2 regions of the Ottowia sp. SB7-C50 genome follow, and region 2 is predicted to be linked to the other one. Evidence: predicted binding sites of a transcription regulator. Region 2 holds the regulator's gene; the other holds the start of a gene.

Region 1 (5,025 bases), 480 kb from region 2:
GAGCAGGGTGACGTCATGGCTGGTGTCGATGCGGCCGGCCACCAGGTCGGTCACGATGTCGGCCGCGCCCTTGTAGGGCACGTGCGTCATCTTGATGCCCCAGCTTTTTTGCAGCATTTCGCCGCGCAGGTGGCCTTGCGAGCCGACGCCCGACGTGGCGTAGGTCACCTTGCCGGGGTTTGCCTTGGCGTAGGCGATGAATTCCTCGATGCCCTTGGCCGGAAAGTCGTTGCGCACGACGAAGGCGGGGAAGAACTCACTCAGCTTGGCGATGCCCACCAGGTCGCGCTGCGTGTCGAACGGCAGCTTGCGCAGGTGCGGCGTGATGGAGCTGATGCCGGTCGGCCCGACGAAGATCGTGTAGCCGTCGGGCGGCGCGGCCACCGTGGCCGCCACGGCAATTGAGCCGCCGCCGCCGGTGCGGTTGTCGACCAGAAACGACTGGCCGGTCGACTTCTGCATTTCCTGCGCCATCACGCGCAGCACCACCTCCATGCCGCCGCCGGGGCTGAAGGGGTACATGATGCGCACGGGCTTCGACGGAAAGGGGTCGGCCGCCAGTGCCGGCGCCGCCAGCACCAGCGTGCCGGCCAGCAGCAGCGCGCGTCGCGCCAGCGGGGTGGAAGAAAGCGATCCGGACATGGTGAGAAGCTCCTTCGACAAACGGGTTGGCGTGCGCGGCCGGTGCGGCCGAACGTGTGGATGGCGTTGCGAATATTGTGGGGGCGGGCCGCCGCGCGCGGTAGACCACGCGGCTGGAAGGGACTACGCCCGCTTACTGCGCCGCCGCCACCAGCGCGCGCCGGTATTGCACCGCCTCGGCCACGTGGGCGGTGGTCACGGCATCGCTGCCGGCCAGGTCGGCAATGCTGCGCGCCACCCGCAGCGCGCGGTGCGTGGCGCGTGCGCTCCAGCCCAGGCGCGTGGCGGCGGTGTGCAGAAAGGGCCGCGCCGCATCGTCCAGCCGCGCGTGTTCGTCGATGGCCTGCCCGTGCAGCGCCTGGTTGGGCATGCCCTGACGCGCCAGCGCGCGCTGGCGCGCCGCCAGGCAGCGCTCGCGCACGGCGGACGTGGGTTCGCCCGCGGCGGCGGTCAGCAATTCTTCGGCCGGCAGCGCGCCGACTTCGACATGCAGGTCGATGCGGTCGAGCAGCGGCCCGGACAGCTTGCCCTGGTAGCGCGCCACCTGGTCGGGCGTGCAGCGGCAGGCCCGCACAGTCGAGCCGCGGTAGCCGCAGGGGCAGGGGTTCATGGCCGCGACCAGTTGAAAGCGCGCCGGAAAGTCGGCCCGCTGCGCCGCGCGGCTGATCGTGATGTGGCCCGACTCCAGCGGCTCGCGCAGGGCTTCGAGCGCGGCACGCGGAAACTCCGGCAGTTCGTCCAGAAACAAGACCCCTTCGTGCGCCAGCGAGATTTCGCCCGGCCGCGGGGGCGAGCCACCGCCCACCAGTGCCACCGCGCTGGCCGAGTGGTGCGGCGCGCGGGTCGGGCGCTGCGCCCATTGCGCCAGCGCGAAGGCGCCGCCCAGGCTGGCGATGGCGGCGCTCTGCAGGGCTTCGGACACGCTCATGGGCGGCAGCAGTCCGGCAAAGCGCTGCGCCAGCATGGACTTGCCGGTGCCGGGCGGGCCGACCATCAGCAGCGAATGGCCGCCGGCGGCGGCGATTTCCAGTGCGCGCCGGGCGGCCGCCTGGCCCTTCACGTCGGCCAGGTCGGGATAGGCCGGCGGCGTGCTGCGCGCGGCGGGGGGCACGCGGGCAAAGCCGTCGGCAGGCAGCGCGTCGGGCGGCATGGCGCCTTCCGGCAGAAAGCGGGCCACCACGTCCAGCAGATGGCGCGCGCGGTGCACGCGCAGGCCGGGCACCAGCGCGGCTTCTTCGGCGCTGCCGGGCGGCAGCACCAGTTGCGCGTCGACGCCCGCCTGCTGCAGCGCCACCGCCACGGCCAGCGCGCCGCGCACCGGGCGCAGTTCGCCCGACAGCGACAGCTCGCCGGCAAATTCCCACCCGGCCAGCCGCGCGCCGTCGATCTGGCCGCTGGCCGCCAGGATGCCCAGCGCAATCGGCAGGTCGAAGCGGCCCGAATCCTTGGGCAGATCGGCCGGCGCCAGGTTGACGGTGATGCGCTGGTTGTGCGGAAACGCCAGCCCGCTGTTCTGCAGCGCGCTGCGCACGCGCTCGCGCGCTTCCTTCACTTCCACGTCGGCCAGGCCCACCAGCGTGAAGCTGGGCAGGCCGTTGGCCAGATGCACCTCCACCGTCACGGCGGGCGCGGCCAGCCCCATCAGGGCGCGGCTTTGCACCAGACTCAAACCCATCGTGGTCGATTCCCTTCCTGCGGCGCCCCATGGGCGGAGCGGCGCGTACGCTGCGAATGTAACGCGGTGTACGCTGCTGCGTCGTGCACGACCCTGCGCGCCCCACGGCCGGCGCGCAGCCTGTTTTGGTGCACGGCGCGTGTGCGCCCTGGCTTGGCGCTGCACCGTTTGCGGGCTTCGTCGCCATGCGGGCGCATGGCGGGCGGGCGCGACCCGCAGCGATGCGCTGGCACGGTCCCTGCTTGCCTGTGGTTCAACTTGTTCAATTCAAAAGGAGCGGAAGTGAAATCCTCTAAGCACACCATCTGGAAAATCCTGGCCTGCACGTGCGTGCTGTGGGGCCTGACGGGCACGGCGACCGCGCAGGAGCGCAGCGCCACCGACGCCACCACCGAGCAGGCGCCGCCCGCCGCCAACACGCTGTCGTTCAACGCTGGCCTGGCCAGCGACTACCGCTACCGCGGCATCTCGCAAAGCCGTCTGCAGCCCGCCGTCAGCGCCGGGGCCGACTATGCGCACACCAGCGGCCTGTACGTGGGCACCTGGCTGACCACCATCCAATGGATCAAGGACGCCGGCGGCGGCGCGCCGCTCGAATGGGACATCTACGGCGGCTACAAGGGCACGCTGGGCAGTTCGGGCCTGGCCTACGACGTCGGCCTGCTGCGCTATCAGTACCCCAGCAACCGCCTGGCGGTGAGCGCCAACACCACCGAGGTCTACGGTGCGCTGACCTACGGCCTGTTCACCGCCAAGTATTCGCACGCGCTGAGCAACCTGTTCGGCTTTGCCGACAGCCAGCACAGCGGCTACCTCGACCTGTCGGCCAACGTCGACCTGGGCAGCGGCTGGTCGGTGGTGCCGCATGTGGGCCGCCAGTGGGTGCGCCACAACAGCGCCTATTCGTACACCGACTACGGCGTCACCCTGGCCAAGGACTTCGGCAACGGCCTGTCGGCCAGCGCCGCGCTCATCGGCACCAACGCCGACAAGGCGCTGTACACCACGCCCGCGGGCCGCTTCACCGGCCGCGCCATGCTGGTGGCGGGCCTCAAGTACAGCTTCTGAATATCGAACAAATGGGCCTGCCGCGCTTGCCTGACAAGCGCAGGCAGCTATCAAAAGGAAAGCAACATGAAAATGGTCACCGCCGTCATCAAACCCTTCAAGCTGGATGAGGTGCGCGAGGCCCTGTCGCAGGTGGGGGTGCAGGGCATTACCGTCACCGAGGTCAAGGGCTTCGGTCGCCAGAAGGGCCACACCGAGCTGTACCGCGGCGCCGAATACGTGGTCGACTTCCTGCCCAAGGTGAAGATCGAGGCCGCCGTGGACGACGCCGTGGTCGACCAGGTGGTCGAGTGCATCGAGCAATCCGCGCGCACCGGAAAGATCGGCGACGGCAAGATCTTCGTCACCGACATCGAGCAGGTCGTTCGCATCCGCACCGGCGAGACCGGCGCCGAAGCGCTGTAACGCCCCAGCCTTTTTCACTCCCCCTTTTTTGGAGCGTCCTCATGCGACGACTGGTATCGCTTTGCCTGTTGATTTTGTCCCTGCTGTGCGCGTCGGCCTTCGCGGCGGATGCGCCGGCAGCCCCCGCCATCGCGGCCAGTGCGGCGTTTGCGCCCGCTGTGACTAACGCTACAGCTATTGTTTCTGCAGCAATTGCCGCCCCAATCGCTGCCGTCAGCGCGCCAGTGCCCGTGCCCAACAAGGGCGACACGGCGTGGATGATGGTCAGCACGCTGCTGGTGATCCTGATGACGATTCCCGGCCTGGCGCTGTTCTACGGCGGTCTGGTGCGCAGCAAGAACATGCTGAGCGTGCTGATGCAGGTGTTCGTCACCTTCTCGCTCATCATCGTGCTGTGGTTCCTGTACGGCTACTCGGTTGCCTTCACCGAGGGCAATGCCGTCTTCGGCGGCTTCGACCGGCTGCTGATGAGCGGCATCTGGGACCCGGCCACGGGCACCTTTGCCAACGCTGCCACCTTCAGCAAGGGCGTGGTGATTCCGGAAGTCGTGTTCGCTGCCTTCCAGGCCACGTTTGCCGCCATCACCTGCACGCTGATCGTCGGCGCCTTTGCCGAGCGCGCCAAGTTCAGCGCGGTGCTGGCCTTCATGGTGATCTGGTTCACCTTCAGCTACCTGCCCATCGCGCACATGGTGTGGTTCTGGCAAGGCCCGGACGCCTACACCGGCAAGGAGGTGGTCGACACGTTGAACGCCAAGGCCGGGCTGATCTGGCAATGGGGCGCGCTGGACTTTGCCGGCGGCACCGTGGTGCACATCAACGCCGCCGTGGCGGGCCTGGTGGGCGCGTTCATGATCGGCAAGCGCATCGGCTACGGCCGCGAGGCGATGGCGCCGCACAGCCTGACGCTGACCATGGTGGGCGCGGCGCTGCTGTGGGTGGGCTGGTTCGGCTTCAACGCCGGCTCGGCGCTGGAAGCCAATGGCACCGCGGGCCTGGCCTTCATCAACACGCTGGAGGCCGCTGCGGGCGCGGTGCTCACGTGGAGCCTGGGCGAGGCGCTGCACAAGGGCAAGGCGTCGATGCTGGGCGCGGCCTCGGGCGCGGTGGCGGGGCTGGTCGCCATCACGCCGGCGGCGGGCAACGTGGGCATGGGCGGCGCGCTGGTCATGGGCCTCGTCGCCGGCTTTGCCGGGCTGTGGGGCGTGACGGGTTTGAAGCGCCTGCTGGGCGCC
Region 2 (5,025 bases):
GTGGGTGGCATGCGCTGCAGCGCGTCGCCGCCGCGCAATTGCACCGCGTGGGCGACACCGGCGCGCTCGGCGTTGCGCTGTGCAAAGTCGACCATGCGGTGGGCGACGTCGCTGCCGAACACGTGAATGGCGCCATCCTTCAAGCCCAAAGCGCCTCCAGCGCTTGCCTGATCAGCGTGAGCAGCTTCTTTTTTTATAGCATTCCACTGCGCCGCGTCGAACGGACGCAGGCGCTCGAACCCGAAGCGCCGCTGCCCGCCAGCCGGCAGGCCCAGGCGCAGTTGCGCCGCCTCGATGACGATGGTGCCGCTGCCGCAGCAGGGGTCGTACAGCGGCGAGTCGACCACGCGCCGCTCGGCCGGCAGCCACCAGCCGCTGGCGGCCAGCATGGCGGCGGCCAGCGTCTCCTTCAGCGGCGCGTCGCCCTTGTCCTGCCGCCAGCCGCGCTTGAACAGCGGCTCGCCGCTGGTGTCGATGTACAGCGTGGCGTGCGTGGCGTCCAGGTGCGCGACGACGCGCACCTGCGGCGCGTGCGTGTCGATGCTGGGGCGCACGCCGCCCGCGTGGGCGCGAAACCGGTCGGCTACCGCGTCCTTCACGCGCAGGGTGGCAAAGTTGAGGCTCTTGAGCGGACTCGCCTGCGCCGTCAGGTCGACGCGGAAGGTCTGTTGCGGCGCAAACCAGTCCTCCCACGCCGCGCCCGCTGCCAGCGCATACAGGTCCTGCTCGTCGCGGTACGGCGCATGGGCCAGCTCGATCAGCACGCGCTGCGCCAGGCGGCTGTGCAGGTTCAAGCGCTGCATCAACGCCCAGTCACCCCGCACGCGCACACCGCCGCGCACCGTCAGCAAGTCCTGGCCCACCAGGCCGCTCAGGCCGTGCACCTCATCAGCAAGAAAACCCTCGACGCCACCGGCGCAGGGAAGAAACAGGGTCAGCAATGTCATGGAGGTGTGGGAATCCAGCAAGCGCCAATGATGCCCCATGCGCCAGCCTCGATCACACGCCCCCGCGCGGCCATGTCAAATGGCCGCGGAGCAGGCCATGCGCGGGCCGCCCAAGCCGGGGTCCCCCCCCGGCGACCAGCGGCGTCCCCCTGGGGGGAAGGCGCCGCAGGCGACTCAGGGGGGGGGCCGTCCTCCTCAAGCTCGCCACCGGAATGCGCAGCGCCTCGCGGTACTTGGCTACGGTGCGGCGCGCGCAGTCGATGCCTTGCTCCTTCAGCATGTCCGCGATCTTGCTGTCGGACAGCGGCTGGCTGGCATTTTCGGCGGCGATCAGTTGCCTGATGAGCGCGCGCACCGCCGTGCTGCTGGCGTTGCCGCCGGCTTCGGTGGCCAGGGCGGAGCCGAAGAAATACTTCAGCTCGAACGTGCCGCGCGGCGTGGCCATGTACTTGGCGGTGGTCACGCGCGAGATGGTCGATTCGTGCACGCCCAGTTCATCGGCCAGTTCGCGCTGCACCATAGGGCGCATCGCCACCTCGCCATGCACGAAGAAGTTGCGCTGCCGCTCGACGATGGCCGTGGCCACGCGCAGGATAGTGTCGAAGCGCTGCTGGATGTTCTTGATGAACCAGCGCGCTTCCTGCAGCCGGCTGGCCAGCGCCTGGTGGCCTTCGCCGCCCTTGCCGCCGCGCAGCGCGCTGGCGTAGAGGTCGTGCACGCGCAGGCGCGGCATCACGTCAGGGTTGAGCTGTACGCGAAAGCGCTGCACGCCGCCCGCGCCGCTGGCGGTGACGATGACGTCGGGCACGATGGCGTTGCGCTCGACGTCGGCAAAGGGCCGGCCGGGCTTGGGGTCGAGCCGCGCGATCAGCGCCATGGCGGCGCGCACCGCGTCTTCGGCGTCGCCCGTCAGCTGCGCCAGCTTTTTCGCGTCGCGCCGCGCCAGCAGGTCGAGCACACCGGGCTGGGCGCACACCTTCAGCGCGCTGGCGATCACCGCCTGCTCGCTGGCCGGCACGTCGCGCTCGGCCTGGCGGCTTTTCAATTGCAGCGTCAGGCATTCGGCCAGGTGGCGCGCGCCCACGCCGGGCGGCTCCAGCGATTGCAGCAGCTTCAGCGCCAGGCTGAAGCGGTGCACCAGTTCTTCCAGCTCCTCCAGGTCGTCGCCCTCGTCGGTCAGCGTGGCGGCCAGCTGGGCGAGCGAGTCTTCCAGATAACCGTCGTCGTTCAGCGACTCGATGAGAAAGTGCAGCGCCGCCCGGTCTTCGGGCGACAGCCGCAATGCCAGCGCCTGGCGGTGCAGGTGCTCGGTCAGCGACTCGTGCGGGCCGCCGCGCTCGCCCGGGTCCAGTTCGTCGTCGCCGTCCGCCCCGCGGGCGCGCGCCGGGGCATCGCCGCCCCATTCGCTGTCGTCGGGCGTGACCTCGACGCTGCCGTCGCCGTCCCAGCTGTCGGGCAACAGGCTGTCGACGGGGGCGTCGCCGGCGGCGCTGGGGTCGTCTGTGGTGGACGCCGCTTCATGGATGCGGTCGCCTTCGCTGACGCGCGTGTCGGCACGGGCCAGCCCGAATTCCTCGCGCGGCGCGGCGTCGTCCTCGCGCTCGAGAAACGGGTTGTCGTCCAGCATCTGCTCGACTTCGCTGGCGAGTTCCAGCGTGGACAGCTGCAGCAGGCGGATCGACTGCTGCAGTTGCGGCGTCAGCGCCAGATGCTGCGAAACGCGCAGCGACAGGCCGGGCTTCATGCGGTCCTTGCAGCGGGCATCGGCCTTGTGCCCCCTCGCGCAGCAGCGGCGGGCAGGCGCGCCAGCGACTCAGGGGCGTGAGCTGTCACAACCTGAAATGCTCGCCCAGGTAGACGCGCCGCACCTCGGGGTTGTCGACGATGTCGGCTGGTGTGCCGGTCGCCAGCACGCGGCCTTCGCTGATGATGACCGCGTGGTCGCAGATGCCCAGCGTCTCGCGCACGTTGTGGTCGGTGATCAGCACGCCGATGCCGCGGTCCTTCAGGAAGGCGATGATGCGCTGGATCTCGATCACGGCGATGGGGTCGATGCCCGCGAATGGCTCGTCCAGCAGGATGAAGCGCGGCTGCGTGGCCAGCGCGCGCGCGATTTCGACGCGCCGGCGCTCGCCGCCCGACAGCGCCGGCGCGGGCGAATCGCGCAGCGAATTCACGTGCAGCTGCTCCAGCAGCTCGGTCAGGCGGCGCTCGATCTCGGCGCGCGGCAGCGCGCGGCCATCGGGGCCGACCTGCAATTCGAGCACGGCACGCACGTTCTCGGCCACGGTGAGCTTGCGGAAGATCGACGCTTCCTGCGGCAGATACGACAGGCCCAGGCGCGAGCGCTGGTGGATCGGCATGTGCTCGATCGACCGGCCATCAATGGTGATGCTGCCCGCGTCGGCGCGCACCAGGCCGACGATCATGTAGAACGACGTGGTCTTGCCGGCGCCGTTGGGGCCCAGCAGGCCCACCACCTCGCCGTTGGCGACGTCGAGCGACACGTCGTGCACCACGCGGCGCGCGCCGTAGTTCTTGCGCAGGCCGCGCACTGCCAGCCGGCTCTGGCCCGCATCGACCGCCGGCATTTCCGCGACCGCCACCTTCACCCGCCTGCCCCTGCTGGCAGCCGGTCGGCCGGGCGCAGCGGCACGGCAGCGGGCGCCGACGGCGGCGCGGCGGGCGCGGCACCGCTGGGGTTGCGCGGTGCCAGCGTGGCGCGCACGCGGCCGCCCGGCGCGGCCGAAGGCGCACCATCGGCGCGCGGCGCGCCGTCGACGGTGTAGACCTCGGTGGTGTTGTTGTAGACGATCACGCTGCCCAGCACCTGGTCCTGCAGCGTGGCGCCGGCCAGCCGGCGCATTTCGGCGCGGCGCAGAAAGCGCACCGTGTCGGCCTTGCCGTCGTATTCGATGGTTTCGCCTTCGCCTTCGATGAATTCGTCGACGCCTTCGCGCTTCTGGCGGAAGAAGGCGCGCTTGCCGGGCTCGGCGAACATGGTGCCGAACTGGTTGCCGTTGGCGTCCTGCCGCACTTCCAGCCGGGCGCCGCGCATCACGATGGTGCCCTTGGTCACCACCACGCGGCCGGTGAAGGTGGATAGCTGCTTCTGATCCTCATAGCGCAGGGCATCGGACTCGATGTTCATGGGCTTGTCGCGGTCGGCGCGCTCGGCCCAGGCCGACGTCGCGCCCAGGGCCAAGGCCATCGCCCACGCCAGCGCAGCTACAGAGGTAAAAAACGGGTGCTTCATCAAAGGCACGCTTTTTGCTTGATCGATGCGTTTCATTGTAGGGCGGTTCGACCGGCCGGCCCGCGGCGTGCGCATGAAAAAAGCCCGCCAGGGCGGGCTTTGGGGGGCACGCGCGGCGCCGCGATCAGCGCTTGCGCTCCTGTGCGATCAGGTTGTTGGCGATCTGGATCATGCGCTCGAATCCGCCGGCCATGGAGCCGTCGGTGTAGTACTTGCCCGCAATGCCCAGCGCCGGCGTGCCTTCGACCTTGTAGGCCTCCTGCAACTGCACCGCGCGGCGCAGCTTGCTGGCCACGCCGAAGGACTTGTAGGCTTCCTCGAACTTGGCGCGGTCCACGCCCTGCTCGGCGATCCAGGGGAACAGCACCTCGGGCTTGTCGACGCGCTTGCGCTCGGTCTGCAGGGCGTCGAACACCTTGCCGTGCACTTTTTCCAGCGCGGCCGGACCCATGGTCTCCAGCGCGTAGTAGATGCGCTGCAGCGGCTCGAAGCTGGTCTGGAAGCCCACGTGCACCAGGCGCACGTTCACGTCCTTCGGCGCCGCCTTCTTCCAGGCGCTGAACATCGGCTCGAAGTTCTTGCAGTGCGAGCAGCCGTACGAAAAGAACTCGATCACCTCGATCTGCCCCGCGGGCGACTCCACCGGCGCGCGCTCCTTCAGCGTGACGTAGCCCGGACCGGACTGGGCATGGGCAGGCAGGGCCAGCAGGCCGGGCAGGGCAAAGGCGGTGGCCCCCAGGGCAAATTCACGACGTTTCATGGGATCAGGATTCCGTTTCTTTCAACAGGCATCAGAGTGGCTGCGCTGCCGGCGAGTTCCGC

Evidence for each region. The regulator sigma-54, encoded in region 2, starts transcription at its own class of promoters, with help from an activator protein. The targets are predictions, from matches to a motif close to TGGCANGNAANCTGCTTT.
Region 1: R0D99_RS16610 (TorF family putative porin) is a predicted target of sigma-54. The motif match lies at 2,545-2,562, and genes of this name have one in related genera.

The regions. Positions count from the first base shown of each region.
Region 1 covers NZ_CP136995.1:3,469,301-3,474,325, reverse strand. The annotation lists gene R0D99_RS16620 (tripartite tricarboxylate transporter substrate binding protein) at 1-642, opposite strand, end outside; gene R0D99_RS16615 (YifB family Mg chelatase-like AAA ATPase) at 776-2,317, opposite strand; gene R0D99_RS16610 (TorF family putative porin) at 2,600-3,385, shown strand; gene glnK (P-II family nitrogen regulator) at 3,452-3,790, shown strand; gene amt (ammonium transporter) at 3,832-5,025, shown strand, end outside.
Region 2 covers NZ_CP136995.1:334,634-339,658, reverse strand. The annotation lists gene R0D99_RS01600 (THUMP domain-containing class I SAM-dependent RNA methyltransferase) at 1-947, opposite strand, end outside; gene rpoN (RNA polymerase factor sigma-54) at 1,000-2,691, opposite strand; gene lptB (LPS export ABC transporter ATP-binding protein) at 2,777-3,538, opposite strand; gene lptA (lipopolysaccharide transport periplasmic protein LptA) at 3,556-4,203, opposite strand; gene R0D99_RS01580 (thiol:disulfide interchange protein DsbA/DsbL) at 4,328-4,963, opposite strand.